2 regions of the Vibrio fluvialis genome follow, and region 2 is predicted to be linked to the other one. Evidence: riboswitches for the same ligand, from Rfam matches in the RefSeq annotation. Region 2 holds a riboswitch; the other holds the start of a gene.
What was found. Region 2 has a riboswitch for lysine ahead of DYA43_RS05610 (Na+/H+ antiporter NhaC family protein). Riboswitches for the same ligand answer to the same signal wherever they lie in the genome.
Positions count from the first base shown of each region.

Region 1 (8,526 bases), 1.5 Mb from region 2:
ATTTCCCACTTTTGATCTTTCAGGTTCGGCAGTTTGATGCCAAGACCACCGGCGAACAGCAGGAAGCCCAGAATACCTTTCAGCAGGAAGTTTTCGAAGTTAATACTGGTGACTGTTTCAGTGGCAATTTGAGTCAGATGAAACCAGTCATTTTGACCGGCGATAAGGATAAGTAAGGAAAGCAACATGGAACCTGCGGTGATCGCAATCGTGGTTTGCATCTTACCTATCTTACTGTTTAAAAAGGCGATCATCATTGCCGCAGCAGATAGAAAGCACAGAGTATAGTAGACCGACATTTTCTTCTCGTTGTGTAACAAAATATGAACGAAATTGTCCTTCGATGCTGGGTAAATAGCAAACACTTTTTTATGTACACTTTTATCAGTTCGAGGTGGAATAAGTTAGTGCCAATTAGCTATTTTAGACGTCTAGATTTCTAATCAATGTGTGATAGGATGTCGGAAAAGCAAAAAAGGAATGAGGCTGTATTGTGGGAACTAATGTAAGACACCAAATCGAATCGCAACTGCAACAGCGTATCTTACTGATCGACGGTGGTATGGGCACCATGATCCAGGGATATAAGCTGGAAGAGCAGGACTACCGCGGCGAACGTTTTGCCGATTGGCACAGCGACCTGAAAGGGAACAACGACCTGTTGGTGCTTACCCAGCCTCAGCTGATTAAAGAGATTCACTCGGCTTATCTGGAAGCCGGGGCGGATATTCTTGAAACCAACACCTTCAATGCCACCACCATTGCGATGGCTGACTACGACATGCAGTCGCTGAGTGCCGAGATCAACGTTGCAGCGGCGAAGCTCGCACGCGAAGTAGCGGACGAATGGACGGCGAAAACGCCGGATAAACCCCGCTATGTCGCCGGTGTTCTTGGCCCAACCAACCGCACCTGCTCTATCTCTCCGGATGTGAACGACCCGGGCTATCGAAATGTGACCTTTGAACAGTTGGTTGAAGCGTACTCGGAATCGACTCGCGCACTTATCAAGGGCGGCAGCGATCTCATCCTGATTGAAACCATCTTTGATACGCTGAACGCCAAAGCGTGCGCTTTCGCGGTCGAGTCGGTGTTTGAAGAATTAGGTATTGAGTTGCCGGTGATGATTTCGGGCACCATTACCGATGCCTCTGGCCGCACCTTATCGGGTCAGACGACCGAAGCTTTCTACAACGCGCTGCGTCACGTGCGCCCAATTTCCTTTGGCCTGAACTGTGCGTTGGGCCCTGACGAGTTGCGTCAATATGTGGAAGAACTGTCGCGCATTGCTGAGTGCCATGTCTCCGCGCACCCTAACGCAGGTTTGCCAAACGCCTTCGGTGAATACGATCTCTCGGCCGAAGAGATGGCCGAACATATTGAAGAGTGGGCAAAAACGGGTTTTCTGAACTTAGTGGGCGGCTGTTGTGGTACGACGCCTGAGCACATTGCTGCGATGGCGAAAGCCGTTGAAGGCGTCAAGCCTCGCGCTTTGCCGACACTCAACGTGGAATGTCGTCTCTCTGGCCTGGAGCCGCTGAACATCGCGAAAGAAACCTTGTTTGTGAACGTCGGTGAACGTACCAACGTGACGGGTTCAGCTCGCTTCAAGCGTCTCATTAAAGAAGAACAATACGACGAAGCGCTGGATGTCGCGCGTGAACAGGTCGAAAACGGCGCGCAAATCATTGATATCAACATGGACGAAGGCATGTTAGATGCTGAAGCCTGTATGGTGCGTTTCCTTAACTTGTGTGCGTCTGAGCCGGAGATTTCGAAAGTTCCGGTAATGGTCGATTCATCCAAATGGGAAGTTATCGAAGCGGGCCTGAAATGCATTCAGGGCAAAGGCATCGTGAACTCCATTTCCCTCAAAGAGGGCAAAGAGAAATTCGTTCAGCAGGCGAAACTCGTGCGTCGCTACGGTGCTGCGGTGATTGTGATGGCGTTCGATGAAGTTGGCCAGGCCGATACCCGTGAACGTAAACTAGAAATCTGTCGCCGCGCTTATCACATTCTGGTCGATGAAGTCGGCTTTCCGCCAGAAGACATCATTTTCGACCCGAACATCTTCGCGGTCGCAACGGGTATCGATGAACACAACAACTATGCGCTTGATTTTATTAACGCGGTAGCGGACATCAAACGCGATTTGCCGCACGCCATGATCTCCGGTGGCGTATCCAACGTGTCGTTCTCCTTCCGTGGCAATAACTATGTGCGCGAAGCGATCCACGCCGTGTTCCTGTATCACTGTTTCAAAAACGGCATGGACATGGGCATCGTGAATGCCGGCCAGCTGGAAATTTACGACAACGTGCCAGAGAAGCTGCGTGAAGCGGTCGAAGATGTGATTCTAAACCGTCATAACGATGCGACTGAGCGCTTACTGGAAATTGCCGATGAGTACCGTGAAAATGCGGTTGGCAAACAGGACGATGCTTCTGCGCTTGAATGGCGTACCTGGCCGGTCGCCAAACGTCTGGAACATGCGTTAGTCAAAGGGATTACCGAGTTTATTGTTGAAGACACTGAAGAAGCACGCGTCAATGCCAGCAAGCCGCTGGAAGTGATCGAAGGTCCGCTGATGGACGGCATGAACGTCGTCGGTGACCTGTTTGGTGAAGGCAAAATGTTCTTGCCGCAGGTGGTGAAGTCGGCGCGCGTGATGAAGCAAGCGGTGGCGCACTTAGAGCCGTTCATCAACGCTGAAAAGCAGTCAGGATCAACCAACGGCAAGATCCTGCTCGCGACAGTGAAGGGCGATGTGCATGACATCGGTAAAAACATTGTCGGTGTGGTATTGCAGTGTAATAACTACGAAATCATTGACCTTGGCGTGATGGTGCCGTGTGAACAGATCCTTAAAGTGGCACGTGAGAAAAACGTCGATATCATCGGTTTGTCTGGTCTGATTACACCATCGCTGGATGAAATGGTCCACGTAGCCAAGGAGATGGAGCGCCAAGGGTTTGATTTGCCGCTGCTGATTGGTGGTGCGACGACCTCGAAAGCGCATACTGCGGTGAAGATTGAGCAGAACTACCATCAGCCTGTGGTGTATGTAAACAATGCTTCGCGTGCGGTGGGGGTGTGTACTTCACTGCTGTCTGACGAACTGCGTCCGGCCTTTATTGAAAAATTGGACTTGGATTACGAACGCACACGTGATCAGCATGCGCGTAAAACGCCGAAGACTCGTCCGGTGACACTCGAGGAAGCACGTGCTAATAAGGCGCCGATTGATTGGGACAGCTACACACCACCCGTTCCGGCCAAACCCGGCGTTCACGTATTTGAACACGTTGAGCTGTCTACATTGCGTCAGTACATCGACTGGACGCCATTTTTCATGACCTGGTCGCTGATGGGCAAATACCCGGCGATCTTGCAACATGAAGAAGTGGGCGAAGAGGCTCTGCGTCTGTTTAAGGATGCCAACGAATTGCTGGACAAGGTTGAGCGTGAAGGCTTACTGAAAGCCAGTGGTATGTGTGCGCTGTTCCCGGCGGCGAGTGTGGGGGATGATATTGAAGTGTACCGCGATGAGTCGCGTACGGAAGTGGCCCACACCCTGTATAACCTGCGTCAGCAAACCCATAAGCCGAAAGGGGCGAACTACTGTCTGTCGGATTACATCGCGCCGAAATCGAGTGGTAAAAAGGATTGGATTGGGGCATTTGCGGTCACGGGCGGTATTGGCGAACGTGAGCTGGCGGATCAATACAAAGCGCAGGGTGATGACTACAATGCAATCATGATTCAGGCGGTGGCCGACCGTCTGGCCGAAGCGTTTGCTGAATATCTGCATGAAAAAGTGCGCAAAGAGATTTGGGGCTACGCGACGGATGAAAACCTGTCGAACGACGAGCTGATTCGCGAAAAATATCAGGGGATTCGTCCGGCACCTGGTTATCCGGCCTGTCCGGAACATACCGAGAAAGGCACCTTGTGGGAGATGCTCAAGGTTGAAGAGACGATTGGCATGTCGCTGACTACCAGTTATGCGATGTGGCCGGGCGCATCAGTGTCGGGCTGGTATTTCTCGCATCCGGATTCACGCTACTTTGCCATTGCGCAGATTCAGGATGATCAGGTGCAGAGCTACGCTGAGCGCAAAGGGTGGGATAACCTTGAAGCCGAAAAATGGTTGGGGCCAAATATCAACGGCTAAGCACTGAAACAACAAAGTACAGAAACAACAAAGGTCACCTGAGGGTGACCTTTTCTTTATGCGTTTTGCTAACGAAACCCAATTATAGCTCGAACAGATCCTGATGCAGTTTCTGAATCACATTCTTTGAAACAGGTGCATCAACCAAGAAGCAGAGGTTGTGATCGCTGGCGCCGTAACAGATCATGCGCAGGTTGAAGTCACCCAGAGTGCTGAACACTTGCTTGGCGTAGCCTTTGGTCTCCATCTGGTTGCCGATCAACGCCACCAAACACAGATTGTGTTCCACTTCGACTGTCGCCAGTTCTTCCAATTCGGCACGCGCTTCTTGAGGTAGTTCCGGCGCGCCACCAGACGTGTCGGTTTTATCCAGAGTCAGCGACACACTGATCTCTGAAGTCGTGATCAGATCGACGGAAATTTTGTACTTGGCCAGAACTTCAAACACTTTAGCCAGGAAGCCGTAGGCATGAAACATCTTGGCGCTGCGTAGTGTCACCATGGTCTGGTTGCAGCGCAGAGCCAGCGCGCGAAACTGTGGTGAGTTTTCCACTTCCTGACGAATCCAGGTACCGCCTTTTTCCGGTTCTTTAGACGAACCGACAAACACAGGAATGCCGTGACGAATCGCCGGAACCAGCGTGGAAGGGTGCAGGATTTTAGCGCCAAAATTGGCCATCTCAGACGCTTCGCTGAAACTGATCTCCGGGATTGGCGCAGCTTTAGGCGCAATGCGTGGGTCTGTGGTGTAGATGCCCGGTACGTCAGTCCAGATCTCGAGGCCGCTGGCTTCAACGGCTTCAGCAATCAAGGCTGCTGAATAGTCACTGCCGCCACGGCCCAGCGTGGTGGTGTTACCTTGCTCATCTGAGCCGATAAAGCCCTGCGTGACGACCACATGTTGCTGGCACAGCGGCACCAGCGTTTGTTTGGCCAGACGTTTGATCTCATCAACCTGCGGTTCCGCGCGACCATAATGATCATCGGTGCGTAAGACGTCACGAATATCAAAACGCACCGCATCGACGCCGCGTTCACGCATCAGCTGCGCCAGAATATAAGTCGACATCAGTTCACCGCAGGCAACCAGATGATCGGTCAGTTTCTTACTGGATTGGAACGAGGCCGCTTCAGCAGCGCTGGCCACGCTGTCTAAAATGGTGTGCACTTCTTTTTCGACCTGAGTCGGGTCCGCCAACTGGTCAATAATCGCATCATGAATATCCGCCAACTGCTTTACGATTGCCAGACGCTGTTCAGCTTCCTGCACACCGTTTGCCAATTCCACCAATAGATTGGTCACACCAGAGCAGGCGCTGCTGACGACCAGTTTGGTTTGTGGATTATTTTCGATGATGGCAGAGCAACGGCTCATCGCTTCAAAATTCGCAACACTTGTACCGCCAAATTTGGCGACATTGAATGCACTCACGGCATTTCTCCCAGACTTCCCAGAAATTAAAATGGTTGGTAATCCAACGTCCAATGTTTTGAAGAGAGTGTTCTTAGAGCAAAAAAGAGAGGTGTACTTTGAAAGGTTTCCTCAGAAGCTCTTCATCAGCATAGTACTGATGACAGTTGAAGGGATTCAGCCCGTTCAACCGACAAACCAGAACCACAATTCTGATCCATCTCGGCACTACTCCCCCTGAGTGTTCTGTATTGGAGTTGAGGCTCCACAAAACACCTGCCTGGGCAGTGCTCCTCTTCTGCTAGATAGCTCACACATTGAACGGGTTTATGTGCTTATTGTCAATCGTAAATTTCTCACTCAATGAAAATAATTATTCAGTGAATGTGACGCTGGTTCGACCTCTAGACCTCAGTCGAATTGTCGCGTTGGGGGATTTCGATTACCCTTGTTTTTCATCCCCCCAAGCAAGGAGCAATTATGACTATCCGTAGTTTCATTCCCCCACATCGTATTCTGATGGGCCCTGGCCCCTCGGATATTTCTCCGCAGGTTCTGCAGGCACTCAGTCGCCCAACGGTGGGCCATTTGGATCCACTGTTTGTGGGGATGATGGATGAACTCAAACAGCTGTTGAAATACGCGTTCCAGACTGAAAACGACTTTACCATTGCGGTTTCCGCACCGGGCAGCGCGGGGATGGAAGCGTGTTTCGTCAATCTGGTTGAACCGGGTGACAAAGTGATTGTGTGCCGCAACGGTGTGTTCGGTGAGCGTATGCGCGAGAACGTCGTGCGTTGTGGTGGCGAAGTTGTCGTTGTGGATGATGAATGGGGTAAACCTGTCTCGGTGGAGAAAGTGTCCGCGGCGATTGCGCAGCATCCGGATGCCAAAGTTCTGGCGTTCGTACATGCTGAGACTTCTACCGGTGCTTGCAGTGATGCCAAGGCGCTGGGCGCGTTGGCGAAACAGCATGGTATGCTGACAATTGTTGATGCGGTGACGTCATTGGGTGGTGTGCCTTTGCTGGTGGATGAATGGCAACTGGATGCGGTGTATTCCGGTAGCCAGAAGTGTTTGTCGTGTGTTCCGGGCCTTGCTCCGTTGACCTTTTCAGTCAAAGCGATTGAGAAGATACAGTCACGCACCACACCTATTCAGAGTTGGTTCCTCGATCAGAGCTTGGTTTTAGGGTATTGGAGCGGGCAGGGTAAACGCAGCTACCACCATACGGCGCCGGTGAATAGTCTGTATGCGCTGCATGAAGCGTTGTTGATCCTGAAAAATGAAGGGTTGGAGAATGCTTGGGCTCGTCATCGTAAGATGCACGATAAACTCAAAACAGGTTTGGAGCAGTTGGGACTGACGTTTGTGGTGGATGAAGCCAGCCGCTTGCCACAACTGAATGCGGTGTACATTCCTGAAGGTGTCGATGACGCTGCGGTACGCACCCATCTGCTCAATGAATACAACCTAGAGATTGGTGCAGGACTGGGGGCTTTGGCAGGCAAAGCGTGGCGCATAGGCGTGATGGGCTATGGTGCAAGAGCAGAAAATATAGCCTTGTGTCTCAAAGCCCTGGAAGAAGCGCTGACGCAATAAGTGACAATAAAAAAGGTGGCCGGAGCCACCTTTTTTATTCCTCGTCGCTCTCCTCGTACGATTGAGCTGTCGAGACCGCGCTCGAAGGCGGTACATATTGCACGTTGGCGAACTCTTTATCCGGAAACAGAAATTCAGCTTCAGTGCGGATCTGTTCAGCGCGGCTATGATCGCCTAATCCCTGATATGCAAGGATCAGATTGTTGTAAAACGCCGGGCGTGGCTTGTGTTTGATGATTGCCAATGACCAATCGATGTAGGGCTGAATATACTGCGGCTGTTGGTTGTACAAACCGATATTGAGGTACGTACTGTAAACATCCCAGTCGTAACGATCTTGCCAGACGACCGGATTCGTCACTTTGTTGAGAATTTCCGGATCCCTGGGTTGTGAGGTCTCAAACTTCGTCAGCACGTAATTGGTGTGCAGAGCGCTGAGCATGTAGATCGTTGTGAGAAACGGCAGCAGTATGCTGGCGATACGCAGTGCGGATTTACTGAACTTGCTAAAACGAGCGAAGCGATATTTGGCGACCCGTTGATCGATCCAAAACAACAGAATAATAAACGTAATCCAGTGAATGGCTGAGTGGTAAAACGGATATTCGAGCTGGCTGTGCAGTGTAATGGGTAACAACAGAGCAAACATAGCCAGTCGGGTGCCTTTCTTAGCGGACCGGATACGCATTAAGACGAATCCGGCTGCAATCGCCATACCCAGAATCGGCAGCAGGCCACCTTCTACACCCCAGTACAGCGTTTCATTATGCGGATGGTCCATAGATGGCAGGCCAGGATGATAATTGCTGTTGAGCTGGTGCTGACGAGCCGTGTAGAGCATATATTTGGCTTCGAAGTTCCCGTAGCCGTAGCCGGTAAAGGGCTTTTCAATCAGCATATCCAGCGCTTGCGGAAAAGTGTAGCGCCGCGGACTGTCTAAATCGGCTTTGTCGGCCGCAAGCTGACCATTATTTCCAACCTGTAAGGCGGCAAAACCAATCAACAAACCTGCGATACTGGCCAGAATCCAGTTGATAAATCGCTGACGCGGTGAAAAACGGTAGATATAAGGCAGGATCAGAGCGATACCTAATAGCGCCGATAACCAACCCGTACGAGAAGCCAGCACGACTAACAGCGGCAGCGTCATCACCGGAGTGAGATACAGCAAACTGACTTCGCTGAGGTGTTTGTTGTATTTCTTCGGCTGACGGGCCAGCAGGTAGCCAGACAGCACCAGTCCTGTCGCGAGGAAGCTCGCCATCACATTAGGTTGCTGGAAAATGCCGTAAGGTCGGTTGGCTATCGTATTGTAGCCAAAGATATTGCCCGGTTTGAG
Region 1 covers NZ_UHIP01000001.1:2,676,266-2,684,791, reverse strand. Annotated here, with positions in the region: gene DYA43_RS12575 (cation:proton antiporter) at 1-299, opposite strand, end outside; gene metH (methionine synthase) at 494-4,174, shown strand; gene lysC (lysine-sensitive aspartokinase 3) at 4,257-5,606, opposite strand; lysine riboswitch at 5,714-5,891, opposite strand; gene DYA43_RS12560 (pyridoxal-phosphate-dependent aminotransferase family protein) at 6,066-7,187, shown strand; gene DYA43_RS12555 (PglL family O-oligosaccharyltransferase) at 7,222-8,526, opposite strand, start outside.
Region 1: linked by a shared signal. The riboswitch ahead of lysC (lysine-sensitive aspartokinase 3) and the one ahead of DYA43_RS05610 (Na+/H+ antiporter NhaC family protein) in region 2 are both predicted to bind lysine.

Region 2 (8,526 bases):
GAAGTCAATCGGGTTAACTTTGTGCGGCATGGTTGAAGAACCGATTTCGCCTGCAATGGTTTTTTGCTTGAAGTGGCCCAGTGCGATGTAGCCCCAAACGTCACGGTCGAAGTCGATCAGAATGGTGTTGAAACGCGCCACGGCATCAAACAGCTCTGCGATGTAATCGTGAGGTTCGATCTGAGTGGTGTATGGGTTCCAAGTTACGCCCAGAGATTCAGTGACAAACTCTTCGCTGAATTTATGCCAATCAACCGTTGGGTAGGCAGACAGGTGTGCGTTGTAGTTACCTACGGCGCCGTTGATTTTCGCCAGGATCTCAACGTTTTCGATTTGCTTGTATTGACGTTCCATGCGGTAGGCAACGTTTGCCATTTCTTTACCCATGGTTGATGGCGACGCAGGTTGACCGTGTGTACGAGACAGCAGTGGAATATCGCGGTATTCCACTGCCAGTGCTTTGATCGCATCAATCAGGTTGCGGATTTCTGGCAGAATCACCGTTTCACGCGCTTCTTTCAGCATCAGAGCGTGAGAGGTGTTGTTGATGTCTTCAGATGTACAAGCAAAGTGAATGAATTCGTTTACCGCGTGCAGTTCTGGCATGCCAGCAACTTTCTCTTTCAGGAAGTACTCAACCGCTTTTACGTCGTGGTTAGTGGTACGTTCGATTTCTTTGATGCGCAGCGCGTCTTCTTCACTGAAGTTGGCGGCGATATCGTCCAGGAACTGGTTTGCTTCTGCACTGAATGCTGGTACTTCCTTGATCGCGTCGGTGGCAGCTAATTTTTGCAGCCAACGGATTTCAACGATAGAGCGGTACTTTAGTAGGCCAAACTCGCTAAAGATGCTGCGTAGTGCAATTGTCTTACTTCCGTAACGGCCGTCTACTGGTGAAACAGCAGTCAATGCTGACAGTTCCATGGTGTTCTCCTGAATTGAGTTTCTAAATTTCGTGTGCTTTATACCAATAACAGTGGCAATTGTCACGAATATTGCGCAAACGTTTGCGCTAAAGTTGTTGTGGTCAAAAATGTGTCTGAGGCGCAAAAAAGTAGCTCGCGATAGATCGCGAGCTTACTAGGACTTAATTACAGTCTGGCTAACAGGATTTTCGCCTGTTCAATCATCTTCTTGCGCCCGAAAATCAAATGACGTCGTTTACCACCCACTTGTCGCCACAATACGGCGCAGCGAATACCGGATAGCAGCAGAGCACGCACTTTTTGCTGATTCGCCGTTTGTTGCAGTACCGCCGGGGTACCCGTTACCTGAATACGTGGGCCAATAGGGCTAATCACATCCAGATAAACGCTGGCTAGGTTGCTGATCATTTGATCATCCAGCAAGTCGAAATGTTCGACCTGACGTTCAATCATCTGAATACGATCGCCGAGCTGCGACATCGCGTCACGGCGGCTCGTCAGTTTACGTTCTAAAGCCATCAGGCTGATGATGTAGCGAGTCACTTCGCTGCCAGCAGGTGTACTGTCGATGCCATTGACCAGACATTCGAGGCCGACTTTCAGGTTGGCCTCGCTACCGAATACATTCAGCGTATTCGATGGGTTCGTCGACAGAATAGCTTTAAGTGAAGTTTCAAACGCGTCTGAATCACAGTAACCGTTTTTCGCCACTTGCTGAACCAGAGCGACAGCCTGGCAGATCCCGGCGAAAGCGATGGTACGGTCATAATTTGTGTTAGCCACGTATATACTCCTAAGGTTGACTAGCTGAATGAACTAAGACAGTCGTTCTTCAATAATGCCGCCGCCAAGACACACTTCGCCTTGATAGAATACGGCAGACTGACCTGGGGTAACCGCCACTTGTGGCTCGTCAAACATCACTTTGATGGTGTTGTCATCGACTGGGATGACTGTACACGGGATGTCCGTTTGACGATAACGTGTTTTCACGGTGCAACGAGTTGGCTCTGTGATTGGGGTGCGGTCTACCCAATGCAATTGAGAGGCGATAAGACCATTTGATTTCAACAATGGATGATCCGCGCCCTGAACAGCAATCAGCACGTTACGTTTCAGATCTTTATCGGCTACGTACCAAGGCTCTTCAGAGCCGTCTTTGGTGCCACCGATGTGCAAACCTTTACGCTGACCCAGCGTGTGATACATCAGCCCCTGATGCTCACCAATCACTTTACCTTCAGGCGTTTCGATTTTACCCGGTTGCGCTGGCAAATAGCGAGACAAGAAATCGGTAAATTTTCGCTCACCGATGAAACAGATACCGGTCGAATCTTTCTTCTTCGCGGTGATAAGTCCTTGTTCTTCCGCGATGCGGCGAACTTCAGGCTTTTCCAATTCTCCCACTGGGAACAGGCTGCGATCAACTTGCTCGTGGCTTAGTGTATAAAGGAAGTAGCTCTGATCTTTGTTGCTGTCGAGGCCTCGCAACATTTGCGGTTTTTCACCGTTTTGCGGGAAGGTGCGACGCACATAATGACCCATCGCAATGTAGTCTGCATCGAGCACTTCATCAGCAAATTCAAGGAAGGCTTTGAACTTAATTTCTTTGTTACAAAGGATGTCTGGGTTTGGCGTACGACCTGCTTTGTACTCAGCCAGGAAATACTCGAACACGTTGTCCCAGTATTCCGCTGCAAAGTTGATGGTATGCAGATGAATACCCAGTTTGTCACAGACTGCCTGAGCATCCGCCAAATCTTCCGCCGCTGTACAGTATTCTTCGTTGTCATCTTCTTCCCAGTTCTTCATGAACAGGCCTTCAACCTGATAACCCTGCTGTTGAAGAAGATAAGCTGAAACGGATGAATCAACGCCACCTGACATACCGACTATGACTTTCTTTTGGCTGTTTGCGTTGCGGTTCTCTGACATGACTAAACACCACTTGATTAACTAGGAGGCAGATTCTAACAGAAAGATTTTTTTGAGGACAGATCCGCGACCGCAATCACACTTCCTTGCGATGCTATTTGATGCTCTTTCCGCCAGTGGCGAAGCGCTGTACAAAAGGCCCAATGAAAAATGACCGAAGGGAAGGGGATATATATTGACTGCTTTCCTGCGACAAATATCGCTGAGCAATTCGCCAATATAAACATAGCTGCAGAATGTAATCGTTCTTATTTATGGCGTTGATAAAAATATCCACGTTGCAATCGTTTGCTATAATTGTGTGAGTTGCCGCCTTATAGGGTGCGAGGTAGAATCGCGCATCCTTTCATTCCCAAGCCCAAACTGACGTTATGAAATTTCCTGGCCAACGCAAATCCAAGCATTATTTCCCTGTTCACGCGCGCGATCCTCTTGTGATTCAAGCACAAGAAAGCAAAAAAATGTCGCGCACTCATATTATTGGTATCGACCAAACTCTGGTGGATATTGAAGCGAAAGTCGATACTGACTTGATTGAGCGTTATGGTCTGAGTAAAGGGCACTCGCTGGTCATCAGCGATGAAGCGGCCGAAGCACTGTACAATGAGTTGAAGTCTGAACAGCTGATTACCAATGAATATGCGGGTGGCACCATCGGTAACACACTTCATAACTATTCTGTACTGGCTGATGATCGTTCGACCTTATTAGGCGTAATGAGTCAGGATATTAAAATCGGCAGTTATGGTTACCGTTATCTGTGTAATACCTCCAGCCGCATGGATTTGAATTACCTGCAGGGTGTCGATGGCGCTATTGGTCGCTGTTTCGCTCTGATTACTGAAGACGGTGAGCGCACGTTTGCGATCAGTGAAGGTCAGATGAACCAACTGAGCCCGGAAAATATTCCTGAGAAGATTTTCAAAAGTGCTTCAGCGTTAGTAATTACCGCCTATTTGGTGCGTTGTAAAGAAGGCGATCCGATGCCGGAAGCCACCATGCGCGCCATTGAGTACGCGAAAAAATACGACGTTCCTGTCGTACTGACGCTGGGTACTAAGTTCGTGATTCAGGACGATCCTAAATTCTGGCAGGATTTCCTACGTGACCACGTGACGGTTGTCGCGATGAACGAAGATGAAGCGGAGGCTCTGACGGGCGAGCGTGATCCTCTGGCGGCGTCAGATAAAGCGCTGGATTGGGTTGACCTGGTTCTGTGTACCGCAGGTCCGGTTGGCCTGTTTATGGCGGGTTACACTGAGGATTCAGCGAAACGTGAAACCTCTCTGCCTTTATTACCTGGCTCGATTCCAGAATTCAACCGCTATGAGTTCAGCCGTCCTGCCAGCAAAATCAGCTGCATTAATCCTGTTCGTATTTATTCTCATATTTCCCCTTATATGGGTGGTCCTGAGAAAATTAAAAACACCAATGGTGCCGGTGATGCTGCTTTGTCTGCTCTACTGCACGATATGGCAGCAAATAAATACCATAAAGAAAATGTTCCGAATTCAAGCAAACACCAGCATGAATTCTTAACCTATTCTTCATTTTCTCAGGTTTGTAAATATTCAAATCGCGTGAGTTATGAGGTGTTGGTTCAACATTCGCCACGGTTATCCCGTGGACTGCCAGAGCGTGAAGATAGTTTGGAAGAAGCGTACTGGGAACGCTAATTCTTTGTTTAAGAAAATGCCACCGTTAACGGTGGCATTTTTTTATCTGCAGTTTGTTGATGGGTAATTAGAGAACGACGTTCTCAATCTAAAAGTAAAAGCGCTGAATTTTTTAGACAACAATGACTTATAATGTCAGAAAAATCTGAAAAGGCGATAAGACCTTTCTGATTATATGCAACCAATTATAGTCAGTAAGTTTAATATAACGTTTGGTCTGCTGAGATAATCGTATTATATCAAAAATAAAAAAAGCTCCGTGAAGGAGCTTTTTTACTTGGATCTAAGAGCACAAAGGCTTAGAGAGCGAACTCTTCCAGTGATTTACCTTCGTCCAGAGCTTTCTGGATAACAGAAGGTGTACGGCCTTGACCTGTCCAGGTCTTTTCTACGCCGTTGTCCATGTATTTGTATTTCGCTGGACGAGGAGCGCGTTTGCCTTTTGCTTTAGTTTTTGTTTCACCAGCAAGAGCAGTAATTAACGCGTCAACATCAATGCCGTCTTTTGCAATTTGTTCTGCAATTGCTGCCAGTTTCGCTTCCTGAGCTTCGCGTTCTGCGCGTTCTTCTTCTTCAGATTCTTTACGCTCTTGAACAACGATAGTTAATTTATCCAAAGCTTCTTCTAGCTGCTCCAGAGTCAATTCGCGTGCATAAGCGCGCAGGCTGCGAATATTCAATAGAGTTTTCGTAACTTCCGACATTACCGTTTCCTATGAAATAAAATAATTAACAGTTCAATACTAAACCTAGGAATTTATTCTGGCAACATTGAATACAGAATATTAAGCAAAATATCTGTCAAAACTTAAATGCGCGACATTCACTATTATTGTGCAATCCATTCATCCATAAGTTAATTAAGGTTTTAGCGCCAATTTCAGTTAAATAGATGGGTGTTTTTTCTTTCATTATATATATGCAAAGTGATATCCATTGCATAGCGATATGAAATGAGTATCAATGGATGTAAGTTCAATGTGACATTGTGTGGGCGAATTAAAATAACAGGATATGTTGCATTGACAATCTTGATAAGTACAATAGCGCCCACCTAATGGGAAGTACGACGTGAGATTCGGTTAATTTGTATTAACTGCCACTTATTGTCCTACTTTCGATGTAGAGGCGCGGTATCGAATAGTACTCATGGTTGGGGTGATGCCAATGAACCATGATGAAAGGTTTTATCGCCGAAGTCAGTTCGCACATCAAAGCGGCTGGCTGGGGTTGTCAGCGAATAGGGGCAACACTGCCATAGTCTATATTGTTGTTAAACTATGGAGCGCTACTGTAGGGTTGGGTGAAGTGTTCGCTTCCCTTTCGCTTAGTTCAACATAAATTGCGTGCAGCGTTGCGTGGTTTGTCTGCAGTAGATCTCTAGCCATTTATTACTGGTTTTTGAAGATCATGAATGTAATTGATTTTGCTTCCTCTCCACTATCTTTACTTCCGCCGCTGGTGGCTCTTAGCCTCGCTATTGTTACCCGCAAAGTATTGGTATCTCTCGGTGTAGGTATTTTATTAGGTGCGTTACTTCTTGCTGACTACTCTGTCGGTGGGGCATTGAGCTATGTTGGTTCTAAAGTATCGAGTGTCTTTGTTGAAGACGGCGGTCTAAATACTTGGAACATGAGTATTGTTGGCTTCCTGCTTCTGCTGGGTATGATGACGGCGTTGCTGACACTCTCTGGCGGCACTCGTGCGTTCGCTGAGTGGGCTCAGGTTCGAGTGAAAAGTAAACGAGGCTCTAAACTTCTGGCCGCTTTCCTGGGCGTGTTCATTTTTGTTGATGACTACTTTAACAGCCTGGCCGTAGGTTCTATTGCTCGTCCGGTTACTGACCGCTTTTACGTGTCTCGCGCTAAACTGGCGTATATTCTGGATTCGACCGCAGCGCCAATGTGTGTAGTGATGCCAGCATCAAGCTGGGGTGCCTACATTATGACCATCATCGGTGGCATTCTGGTGTCACACGGTATCACTGACTATTCACCACTGGGTGCGTACATGCGTCTGGTACCGATGAACTTCTACGCGATCTTCGCTCTGTTGATGGTATTCGCGGTGGTCTGGTTCAAGATGGACATCGGCCCAATGCGTCAACATGAAATTAATGCGTCTCAGGGCCGAGGTTTCGACAGTGACGATGATAGTGACTCTCAAGCGGCTCACGATCTCAATGAAGAGCTGGATATCCGCGAAAGCGAGCACGGTAAAGTGTCTGATCTGATCCTGCCTATCGTTCTACTGATCATCGCTACTATTGGCGCGATGCTCTTCACGGGTGGTCAATCACTAGCCAGCGATGGTATTGCGTTCAACGTGTTGGGCGCATTTGAAAATACCGATGTGGGTACTTCACTGATTTACGGTGGCCTGGTTGGTTTGGCTGTGGCTTTGTATACCGTTCTGAAGCAGCGTATTGGTTTGGGTGAAATCGCGAAAACACTGTGGATCGGTGCGAAATCGATGTTCGGTGCGATTCTGATTCTGATTTTCGCCTGGACAATCGGTTCTGTTATCGGCGACATGAAAACCGGTGCTTACCTTTCATCCATGGTGCAAGGCAACATCAACCCACACTGGTTGCCAGTGATTCTATTTGCTCTGTCGGGGATCATGGCGTTCTCGACCGGTACTTCTTGGGGCACATTCGGCATCATGCTGCCGATTGCAGGGGATATGGCTGGTGCTACCGATGTAGCTCTGATGCTGCCAATGCTGAGTGCTGTGCTGGCAGGTTCGGTATTTGGTGACCACTGTTCACCAATTTCAGATACCACGATTCTGTCTTCAACTGGTGCACGTTGTAATCACATCGATCACGTATCAACGCAGCTTCCTTACTCTTTGGCGGTAGCTGGTGTTTCTGCGGTAGGTTTCGTGGTGCTGGGTATGACGGCGTCAGTGATGTTGTCGTTTGCCGCAGCGAGCGCAGCCTTCATCGCGGTATGTTTTGTTTTTGTCAGTCTGTCAAAAGCGAAAATGACCAGTTGCGAAACGGCTTAATCGTCGAATTCCAAATAAAAAACTCCGCCCAGGCGGAGTTTTTTATTTCTGCAGATTGTACTTTTTCAAAAGTCGGTAAAGAGTGGTGCGAGATATTCCCATATAGCGGGCTGCGGCACTCATATTGTGTTTATGATCGCTGATGACCTGCAATAAATAGTCGGAATCAATCGTATCGGAAGCGGGCAGCATTTGACGGTCGATAATTTCTAATCCCAAATCCGCAATAGTGATGTTCTTATCACCACACATAATGATCGCTCTTTGGATCACGTTGCGCAGTTCCCGCACATTGCCCGGCCAAGAGTGGCGGCTGAGATAATCCAGTACCGGTTTGGTCAGATGTTTTTTCTTACCATCGCTTAACACATTGAGGAAATACTGAGCGTAGCCGGTGATATCGACTTTGCGCTCGCGCAATGGGGGAATAAAGAGCGGCAAAATATTGAGGCGATAATATAAATCTTCCCGGAATCCACCTTGAATAATGTCTTGCTTCAAATCTACATGGCTGGCCGCAATAATGCGGCAATTGACCACTACGCTGCTGTCTGAGCCCAAACGCTGCATCTTTTTGGACTCAAGAAAGTGCAGCAGATGAATTTGCAAGTCCGGTGGCATATCACCAATCTCATCGAGAAATAGTGTGCCGTTGTGCGAGCGTTGGATGTAACCAATATGGTCAGAAATAGCGCCGGTAAATGCGCCTTTTTGGTGGCCAAACAGTTCAGACGCAATCAGACCACTGGCGATGGAACCGCAGTTCACTTCAATGAATGGGTGATCACGCCGCGCAGAGAGTTTATGTATCAGTTTGGCACACAGACCTTTGCCCACACCGGTTTCACCTTGGATAAGGACTTCAGCGTCACTGTTGGCGTATTTCAAAATCTTGTTGCGCACATCTGCCATGCTGGAGCTCTCGCCGATCAGTTCCAGCGTGTTGTAAGCTGCGGCACACAATGAATCTACATGAG
Region 2 covers NZ_UHIP01000001.1:1,164,074-1,172,599, forward strand. Annotated here, with positions in the region: gene purB (adenylosuccinate lyase) at 1-924, opposite strand, end outside; gene hflD (high frequency lysogenization protein HflD) at 1,092-1,709, opposite strand; gene mnmA (tRNA 2-thiouridine(34) synthase MnmA) at 1,743-2,861, opposite strand; gene DYA43_RS05600 (inosine/guanosine kinase) at 3,233-4,537, shown strand; gene DYA43_RS05605 (H-NS family histone-like protein) at 4,837-5,241, opposite strand; lysine riboswitch at 5,653-5,836, shown strand; gene DYA43_RS05610 (Na+/H+ antiporter NhaC family protein) at 5,948-7,549, shown strand; gene DYA43_RS05615 (sigma-54 interaction domain-containing protein) at 7,592-8,526, opposite strand, start outside.